DNA from 4 places in the Lysinibacillus sp. FSL K6-0057 genome. Region 2 is predicted to be linked to each of the others. Evidence: riboswitches for the same ligand, from Rfam matches in the RefSeq annotation. Region 2 holds a riboswitch; each other region holds the start of a gene.
The links. A riboswitch is a leader RNA that binds a small molecule or an ion and turns the genes downstream of it on or off. The one in region 2 is predicted to bind cobalamin.

Region 1 (2,204 bases), 2.1 Mb from region 2:
TAAAATCTCTTCGCCGTCACGACTTTTCATAGCATAGCTATCATAAAACTTGCTGGCGCTCATAAAGGATGGGAATCGGAAATTATAATCATAGGCTTTTTTATACAACTTCTTAATAAATTCCATTTCGTACATGTCGATAAATGCTTTCTCATAGTAGCCCTCATCAACTAAATAGCGGATTTTTTCCTCAATATCTATAAAATAACGCAAACGTACGTTGACATACTCTAAAAAGTAGCGGCGCGTAGCTTCACGATCTTTTTCTAACTCAAGTAATCCAGTTGTACTATAACGATTCAGTACGTCATTATTAAGCTTTAAATAGGTTTTCATCTCATTACCCTCGTTTCATAAAACGTTTGTATTGCTTCATAATCTGTTTGATTGCCTCGTAAATCTAATTTCCTTACTAAGGGTACATGATAGGTAGTAGCAATTTTCTCACCAGCAGCGCCAAATACATGATGGCCAAAGTTACTATTGCCACTGGCAACTACTCCTTTACAAAAATCTCTGTTTTTTTCTAAAAAGCGTTGCACCTTCGCTGGAATGTCACCTAAACCATCTGTGTAGGTAATTAAAAGATACGGCTTATTCAGTCGCAATTCTTCAGAGAGCTCGATAGCTTCTGCCTTTAATTTGGATACAACATTTCGGACATTGCCTGTACGACTTGCATAAACGATCATAGGGTAATCAACTCAATTTGAGAAACAATTTCCTGAACATCTCCTATAAAGGTTTCATTCATTTCTAAAACAGGCACACTTAAAAAACCTGCATCTATAATGGTTTGCTTAGCTTGTTCATCGTGATCAATGTTAACAATTTCTGCTTCAAGTCCTGCACGTTGTAATTCAGATTTTACCCACAGGCATTTTGGACAAATTGTTTTCGTATAAAGTTTCATAGAAATCCCTCTTTTCATAAAATAAAAAGGCTATCTCTTTAAGAGAGATAGCTAAAATGGAAACGTTAACATACTAAAAATACCGACGTTCCCATCTCTTAATCCCCGAAGAAATGATTAATTTGTTTTAGAAAGGCAGGTCTCCTGGCTTTGCTTCATTCTCTGATTTCCTTCCCATGCGCATGCACAGTGGATGCTATCATCGTCAGCTTAACAGTTGCGGGGACAGCGTCGGAATTGTACCGAACTTCCCTTTTAAACTACATATAGTAGTACCTTAGTAAAACGAACACAATATATTGTTGTTGTTCAATAGTTTTAAGTTTACCATCCTTCAAATGAAAAGTAAATCTAGATTCTAAACTTCTTTATTTTTGGATTATTCAGTATTTTTTATTATGTAGTTCGAAATAGATTATCACTAATTACTTATACCTAAACAAAATATATATTTTAAACGATGTACGAGATTTTCTATTAAAATCTATCTACAGTAAATCTATTCATTTATAGAATGCCTAAAATAATCTTGAATAGCTATGGAAACAGTCTATATTCTGAAGAAAAATAGACTGTTTGACACTAGGAACATCTATTAGTGCTTTTCAATAAACAGGGCCAATTCCTTATAAAATTCCGGCGTTGCTGCAGAATTTGTATGAAATTGAGGATTATATTTGGATAAAAGCTTATATAATTTAGTTGCAGTTAATAGATTCTGTTCTCTATCGTAAGCCCTAAAACGATCATAGACCTCTTTCACTTTCCCATTTACTGAATGAGAAAAGTAATATTGCACTTCTTTATCCTCTAAGTAGTCTAGTTGCCACTTGTAACATATTAAATTTGTGAGGAAAAACATTTCTAATGCTGGCATTTCCCCACCTTTCATTAGCAATGTCATGCCATAATCAAAGGCATTTTCTAACCATTTCACTCCATGACGGTCCCTGTAAAAACGAATTAATTTTTGTAGACCATGCCCTTGTTCTTTCACAAGATACGAGTGAATATTCGTATTTCCAGCATTTCTTTCCCATTCATCAAGAGAAAATTTATATTTTCTTATCAGTTTCATCCAAAGCTTTTGAAGTTTTTCTTCAGAAATAGCGTGTGTTTGTTTATTCCATTTTAACAGTATCTCTAAATATTCTAATACAAAGCATCTCTCTAGCTCAAAATGATCCAAATTTCTAAATAGAGTATCTTGATCAATATCAATGCTATCTTCTAAAATTTTTTCATCTATCAGCATTCTATTGCCCCGACTAACTCACGTTTTATATTTAGA
Region 2 (2,204 bases):
ATCTTCTGTATAGTTTACTGTCGTTAAAATAACGTCTGGGTTTTTCGCAATCACATCTTCCTCAGAAACTTGCGCCCAACTATTCAATTCAGAAAAAACATTATTAACATTAGCTGCATCTAGTATTTCTTGTTGGAAAGTGCTAGAGCCCGCTGTATAAATGTCTGGCTTAGGGCTAACCTCTAAATAAACATTTTTCGGCGTCTTTACGTCTTTCACCTTCGTTTGTACTTCAGCAATTTTCGCTTTAATCTCTTCGTTTAATTTACTTCCTTGATCAGCAACATCCATCACAGCAGCAATTTGTTCGATATCTCCATAAACATCATCGAAAGTAGTCGCAGATTGAATAACAAACACTTTAATTCCTGCATCTTCAAGCGGCTTTAGTGCATCCTTATCACCGATTGTATAAGCAATGACAACATCTGGCTTTAACGCTAAAATTCGTTCACTGTTAAAATTCGTAGTATCAGAGACACGTTCAATTTTTTGTGCTTCCTCTGGGTAAGTATCGTACTCAGTTGCCCCTACAATTTTATCGCCAACACCTAGAGCAAACAAGATTTCAGTATTACTTGGTTGTAATGATACAACTGTTTTTGGAACTTCATTAAATTCTATTTCAACACCACGGTCATCTGTCACTTTATAGCTTGTTTTCTCTGTGTGTTGTGTATCCTGTGAAGCATCTTTGTTTTTTGTATCTTCAGCAGTGCCACAGCCTGCTAACATCAGTGCAAGTAAGAGCACTGATAGCCATTGGAATTTAAATACTTTCTTCATTATTATTCTCCTTTTTCTTTTTCATTGGGTATGATTTACTAATAAATGGTATTTCAGCTATTCCTGTTTGCTGATTCATAAAAACAGCCATGACAAAACATACATTAGCTAATAAGCCAAGGTAATCGAAAAGAATAGCAGGAACCGCTCGTTCTTCTGATACTTTGTGTAAGGTACGATATGATTTTTTTGCTTCACTGCGGCAAAGATGTAAAGCAGCAGCGGCCTCAGTTCCTTGAGGTAAAACAAAACTTTGAATCTCTTCCTTCACATGACCAACGTAAAAGTCATAACGCTCACTTAACCAAGATAAATCCTCTTCAGTTACTGCTAGTTTTCCACGAACTGAGCCATTGACATGATAAGCCATAGGTAAAATAAGCATTAAATCCTCTTCAACAACTTGAATATCCTCTTTTTTTACTGCAGCTAATGCAACTCCTAGATGTGTTGTGAGGCTATCCGTTCGAATTTCAAAATCGACCGTTGAAGCTTTCTCACGCATAAATGGATAACAAGAATAACGTGCATCTTTTTTCACTTGCTGTCCCCCCTACTTTCTATAATGAAAAATTCTTACATGAAAGGCATAAAAAAAGCCGCTCCTTTTGCAAAGGAACGACAAAAATAACATAATGATCGCCATCAAGCTCGACTTAGCCTATGTTTTTGCCGTATATCCTCCTAGCTTCCGAGAAGTTTTTATACGTTCAAATAAAGGTCGGTCTCCTGGCTTGTACAGTTCATTACATGAAACGAATGAGTTATAAAGAACCTTCCCATCTTCTTTGAGACAGTGGTAAATCTTTATAATGGCTGTACTTACAGTTGCGGAAACAGCTCCGGTTTTTCACCGGATTCCCGATTATGCTAACTAGCACCTTTATTCTGCAAGAATAATTCATTTGTAAAGCAGTTTATCATATATGATTCAGAAAAAATAGTTGTGCTGCGCATGGATAACTTTAAACATCCAGCAATATTTCTACTTTAAGAGAAAATTTAAAACCATTTTATAAGTTTTTACATTATTAAAAAAATTTATAGACTATAATAGTGTTTCAATTGCCTGTTCGATATCGAGCTGAGAATCTGTTGGCTCAAAGCGTGCGACAGTCTTACCACCAGCATCTACTAGAAACTTTGTAAAGTTCCAGCGAATATTACGACCATCTAAAAAGCTTGGGGCAAGTTGAACAATTGCTTCAGCAAGCATTTTCTCTTGCATACTTGCCTTACCAAATTCTCGAAAATTCGCTTCATGCTTTAAATAATTAAAGAGTGGATGTGTAGCCTCACCATTCACCTGTACAAGCTCAAAAATCGGGAATGTGACTCCATAGTTCACCTTGCAAAGATGCTTAGTTTCCTCCCCATCTTCAGGATTTTGATGACCAAATTGATCACAGGGGAAGCCA
Region 3 (2,204 bases), 2.1 Mb from region 2:
TAGTCAGCCCCGTGATTTCTACGATTTTTTCATCTGCGAAGGCCAAAGCCTGCTTTAAAACAGGGTCAAGTTCATTTTCAAGAGAGGTTGTGATTGGAACGTGCTGTAGGTTACTTGATGGTTGAATCCATAGCTCTTCGGCATGACTTAGCTGTTCAATGGCTTGAATCGTTGCGTTGACCTCTGCAAGGTTTGAACGCCAAATATCACGGCCATTTACAACCCCAATTGCCAATACTTTGTCCTGAGGGAAACCAAATTGACGCAGTGACTCCATATTCCCTTTATAGCCATGAACAAAGTCTAGGCCAAAACCTTGAACAGGCAGCGTAATCAATGTTTCATAGGCACATAATGCTTCAAAATAAGTCTGTAGCATAATCTTAGCCCCTGGAACGGCAACGGCTAACTGGTCGTAAATTTCTTGCACCAGCTTTATCTCTGCTGGATCAAGAGTTGTAACAAGGGATGGCTCTTCTAGCTGAATCCAAGTGGCACCTGCATCCACTAACTCTTTTAATACCTGCGTATAGAGCGGTAATAAGGCTAATAAGTATTCAACCTGTGTTAATTTGTTGTAGCCTTTTGTTAACTTGCAAAATGTATAGGGACCAATCAATGTCGGCTTCGTGATGATCCCGAATGCTTCTTTCGTCTCTAAAAAGTCAGCTAACACTTTATTTTCTGTTAGTTGTAAGGTTTGTCCCTCATACTCAGGAACAATATAGTGATAATTGGTATTAAACCATTTTGTCATTTCACTCGCTACGGCTGTTTTATTCCCTCTTGCTACACTGTAGTAGGTATGTAAATCGACTTTACCACCTTGCCAGTTAAAGCGTTTTGGTACTAGACCAAACATCAAAGCCATATCTAACATTCTATCGTAATACGTAAAATCACCAACTGTCACCATTTCGATACCCAATTGTAGCTGCTTGTCGATTCTAGCTAAACGAATCTTCTTTAATCTTTCCTCAAAGTCCTCTTCAGAAAGTTCATTACGCCAAAATAATTCTAATGCTTTTTTCCATTCGCGATCTTCCCCTATATAAGGGTAACCAATGAGTGTGCTTGTATAGGTCATGTTTTAATCTCCTTTTTAGAAAAAATAAAAAGCCATTCTCCTATTTGGAAAATGGCTGCATGTTAAAATTATGAATGCTAAAACAATACGAAAAAGTATCTACTTTTGCATAAACATTATCGCACAGTGCCTATTTGGTCACTTTTCACCACCTATTTCCACGTAGGTATTTGGTGTGTACTAGAAATTGGCAGGTCTCCTGGCTTTTCATCAACACGCCTCACAGCCTTCCCAGTTTCCCCAGTGGCATTTGTGATTTGCTCCGAATTACAGTTGCGGGACAGCGTCGGATTTGCACCGACTTCCCTTTTAAGCCAAACTTTCATTTGGCACCAAGTCTTACACATTATTCAATTATGCTCCTACTATAGCATACATTTCAGAATAGTAGAAATTATTTTTAAACAATTATATAAATTATTTCTATAAATATTCTAGGAATTATTAAATATCTCCGCTAAGATAAGGCTACATTGTATTCTGTTAAAAAATTTGTTACTATAAATAGACAATTATGAGAGGACTGATGAATGGACGATGATGAACTAAACTATATTTTTATTTGAATTGAATGATTTCAAACCAAAATATAGGGTTAGTCTATCCATTTTTAACAATCAGTTTGCATTTTATTTGTCATGATACGAGTGGCAAATCGACTTTATTCAGTGAAAGACTAATCCTTCCAATGCACGATTGGAGGGATTTTTTTCTTGCTCTCATCGTTGAATCTGTACCTTTCATCTACTCGTAAAGGAGAGAGATAATATGAGCGATTCAGATACTATTGTGACGCATGTAATACTCCGTATAAGTCGTTAATATCCATCTACTTATACGGAGCAATGGAGCATAGATGGGTAGACCGACTTTGTATGAAAAGGAAAACTATTGCAATACAAAGGAGGAATTATCATGTCCATGATACAAGTACAAAACCTAACTTTTTCTTATCCAAGTAGCTTTGACAATATTTTTGAAGGGGTAAACTTCCAAATCGATACCGATTGGAAACTTGGATTTATCGGGAGAAACGGACGAGGTAAAACAACATTCTTTCAGTTGCTATTAGGCAATTATGAGTATAGCGGAAAAATCATCTCTTCCGTAGACTTTA
Region 4 (2,204 bases), 2.3 Mb from region 2:
TGCTGGATCATTTTTTAAGAATTGGATCTTTTGTTCTGCCGTTGTTTCACCATAATCAATCACGACAACAACCTCTGGATTACGATCTACTGCATCTTCCTTCGACACAGTTGTCCAGCCTGATTCCACATCACCAAAGATATTTTGACCACCCGCGATTGTCACCAGCTCATTCATAAAGTTTTGACCAGCTGTAAATACATCCTTTTCACCGCTATCAAACACAAGAACACGTAATTTTTCGCTATCTTTTGGTAATTTAGCTTGTACTGCCTCTACATCTTTTGTCATTTGCTCAATTAAAGCTTCGCCACGATCTTCGATACGGAAAATCTTCGCGATATTGCGAATATCAGTGAAAATATCTTCTAATGTTGGTTTTGTCATGTTAGAAGCCGTATGTAAATACGTATGAATGCCTAATTCTTCAAGCTCCTCTGGTGTGCCAACGCCCTTTTCACCAAAGCCACTTTTCCAGCCTGCATATAAGAAATCCGCCTCGGCATCAATCACTTGCTCCTTCGTTGGGTATTGGTCAGAAAGCACAGGGACTTTATCGTATGCCTCTTGCAGGGGCTCATAGATTTTGTCATCTAAGTAAGCCGTCCCAACCATAGAATCCTCTAAGCCAAGCGCCAGCATAATTTCTGTCACATGCTGATTTAAGCTAATCGCTTTCGTAGGTGCTTCCTTATATGTTTGGCTTGTGTCATTATTTTCAATGGTTACTTCTGTTGCTGCCTCAGATGGCTCAACCTTTTCACCTTGTGCTGCTGATTCAGTTTTGTCCTTTGCATTACAAGCCCCTAAAATAGCGACCAAGGCAATGATCATCATCAGCCATATACTTTTCCATTTCTTCATGTCCTTTTCTCCTTTGTTGTTAAAATATAGAAAGAAATCAGAGACTTCTTTACTACCCATGTGGTTGGAAGGGCATAAAAAAAACCCTCTTGTCGCCAAGAGAGTAGCATAGTGAAATAACGGTATCATCATTACCTTTATCACTATCCCCATCCTCGTGGTTCTTAGTCAAAAAACACATACTGGCAGGTATCCTGGCTTAGGTTCATCATCTATACGCCTTCCCATAGTTTTACTACAGTGGCATGCTGTATAGACTCCCCATTTACAGTTGCGGGACAGCATCGGAATTGCACCGATTTCCCTTTTAAGCAAATGACAAATGCCATTTGCACCAATACGTTCTATTATGGTCAATACTATTGATAGACTAGCGTAGTATGACGCTAATTATGCAATCATCACTATATTAGCACTATTTCGACAAAAATACGAACTATTTTACAAGAATTATATATGCGAGTATTCTGTTACAATGAAAAGATAGCAATCTATAGAAACGAGGATTTCTTATGTACAAAACAATCGGTGTACTGGCGCATGTGGATGCAGGGAAAACGACCTTCTCTGAGCAAGTGCTTTTTCATACAAATAGTATTCAAGCCCGTGGTCGAGTCGATCATCAGGATACCTTTCTTGATAATCATGAGCTAGAGCGCAGGCGTGGGATTACGATCTTTGCCGAGCAAGGTCGCATGAGCATTGGCGATGATACATACACATTGATTGATACACCTGGGCATGTCGATTTCTCCCCTGAGATGGAGCGTGCCATCCGTGTGATGGATTATGCCATTATTATCATTAGCGCAGTCGAAGGGATACAAGGCCATACTGAAACCGTGTGGCAGCTTTTACGTAAATACCATGTCCCAACCTTCTTCTTTATCAATAAAACGGATCGTGAAGGAGCAAATGTAGGAGCTGTCATGAGCCAGCTTCGTAAAGATTGCTCTCAGCATGTGTTGTTCGTCGATGAACCGCTGCGAGCAGATTATGTGTCAAATAGCATCATGGAATGGCTGGCGGAGCGCGACGAAAAATTGCTGGATGCCTTTCTGAATGAGTCATTAGAGCATGAACCATGTCTTGCTCAGCTACAGGCCATGATTAAAAACGAATGTGCTTTCCCTTGCTTTATAGGCTCTGCCTTAAAGGATGAGGGCATTCAGGAATTTCTTGACCAGCTTCCCCTGTTAACGGCTACCCAATTTGAGCAGGATGTCCCGTTTGAAGGAGAGGTTTTTAAAATTCGTCATGATGGGCATCAGCGTTTAACCTTTATGAAGGCTGTCAAGGGCTCCTTACATGTGCGGGATGAATTTTCATTTGGTGAAGTG

Region 1: another riboswitch for cobalamin. It lies ahead of MHB40_RS12490 (glutaredoxin); the one in region 2 lies ahead of MHB40_RS23180 (hypothetical protein).
Region 3: another riboswitch for cobalamin. It lies ahead of metE (5-methyltetrahydropteroyltriglutamate--homocysteine S-methyltransferase); the one in region 2 lies ahead of MHB40_RS23180 (hypothetical protein).
Region 4: another riboswitch for cobalamin. It lies ahead of MHB40_RS11505 (ABC transporter substrate-binding protein); the one in region 2 lies ahead of MHB40_RS23180 (hypothetical protein).

The regions. Positions count from the first base shown of each region.
Region 1 is NZ_CP152047.1:2,552,708-2,554,911, reverse strand. It holds gene nrdE (class 1b ribonucleoside-diphosphate reductase subunit alpha) at 1-336, opposite strand, end outside; gene nrdI (class Ib ribonucleoside-diphosphate reductase assembly flavoprotein NrdI) at 333-692, opposite strand; gene MHB40_RS12490 (glutaredoxin) at 689-913, opposite strand; cobalamin riboswitch at 1,030-1,208, opposite strand; gene MHB40_RS12485 (hypothetical protein) at 1,509-2,168, opposite strand; gene MHB40_RS12480 (hypothetical protein) at 2,162-2,204, opposite strand, start outside.
Region 2 is NZ_CP152047.1:4,643,966-4,646,169, forward strand. It holds gene MHB40_RS23175 (cobalamin-binding protein) at 1-786, opposite strand, end outside; gene MHB40_RS23180 (hypothetical protein) at 770-1,327, opposite strand; cobalamin riboswitch at 1,488-1,686, opposite strand; gene MHB40_RS23185 (glutathione peroxidase) at 1,835-2,204, opposite strand, start outside.
Region 3 is NZ_CP152047.1:2,533,422-2,535,625, reverse strand. It holds gene metE (5-methyltetrahydropteroyltriglutamate--homocysteine S-methyltransferase) at 1-1,087, opposite strand, end outside; cobalamin riboswitch at 1,259-1,439, opposite strand; gene MHB40_RS12395 (Lsa family ABC-F type ribosomal protection protein) at 2,003-2,204, shown strand, end outside.
Region 4 is NZ_CP152047.1:2,354,357-2,356,560, reverse strand. It holds gene MHB40_RS11505 (ABC transporter substrate-binding protein) at 1-864, opposite strand, end outside; cobalamin riboswitch at 1,031-1,218, opposite strand; gene MHB40_RS11500 (translation factor GTPase family protein) at 1,377-2,204, shown strand, end outside.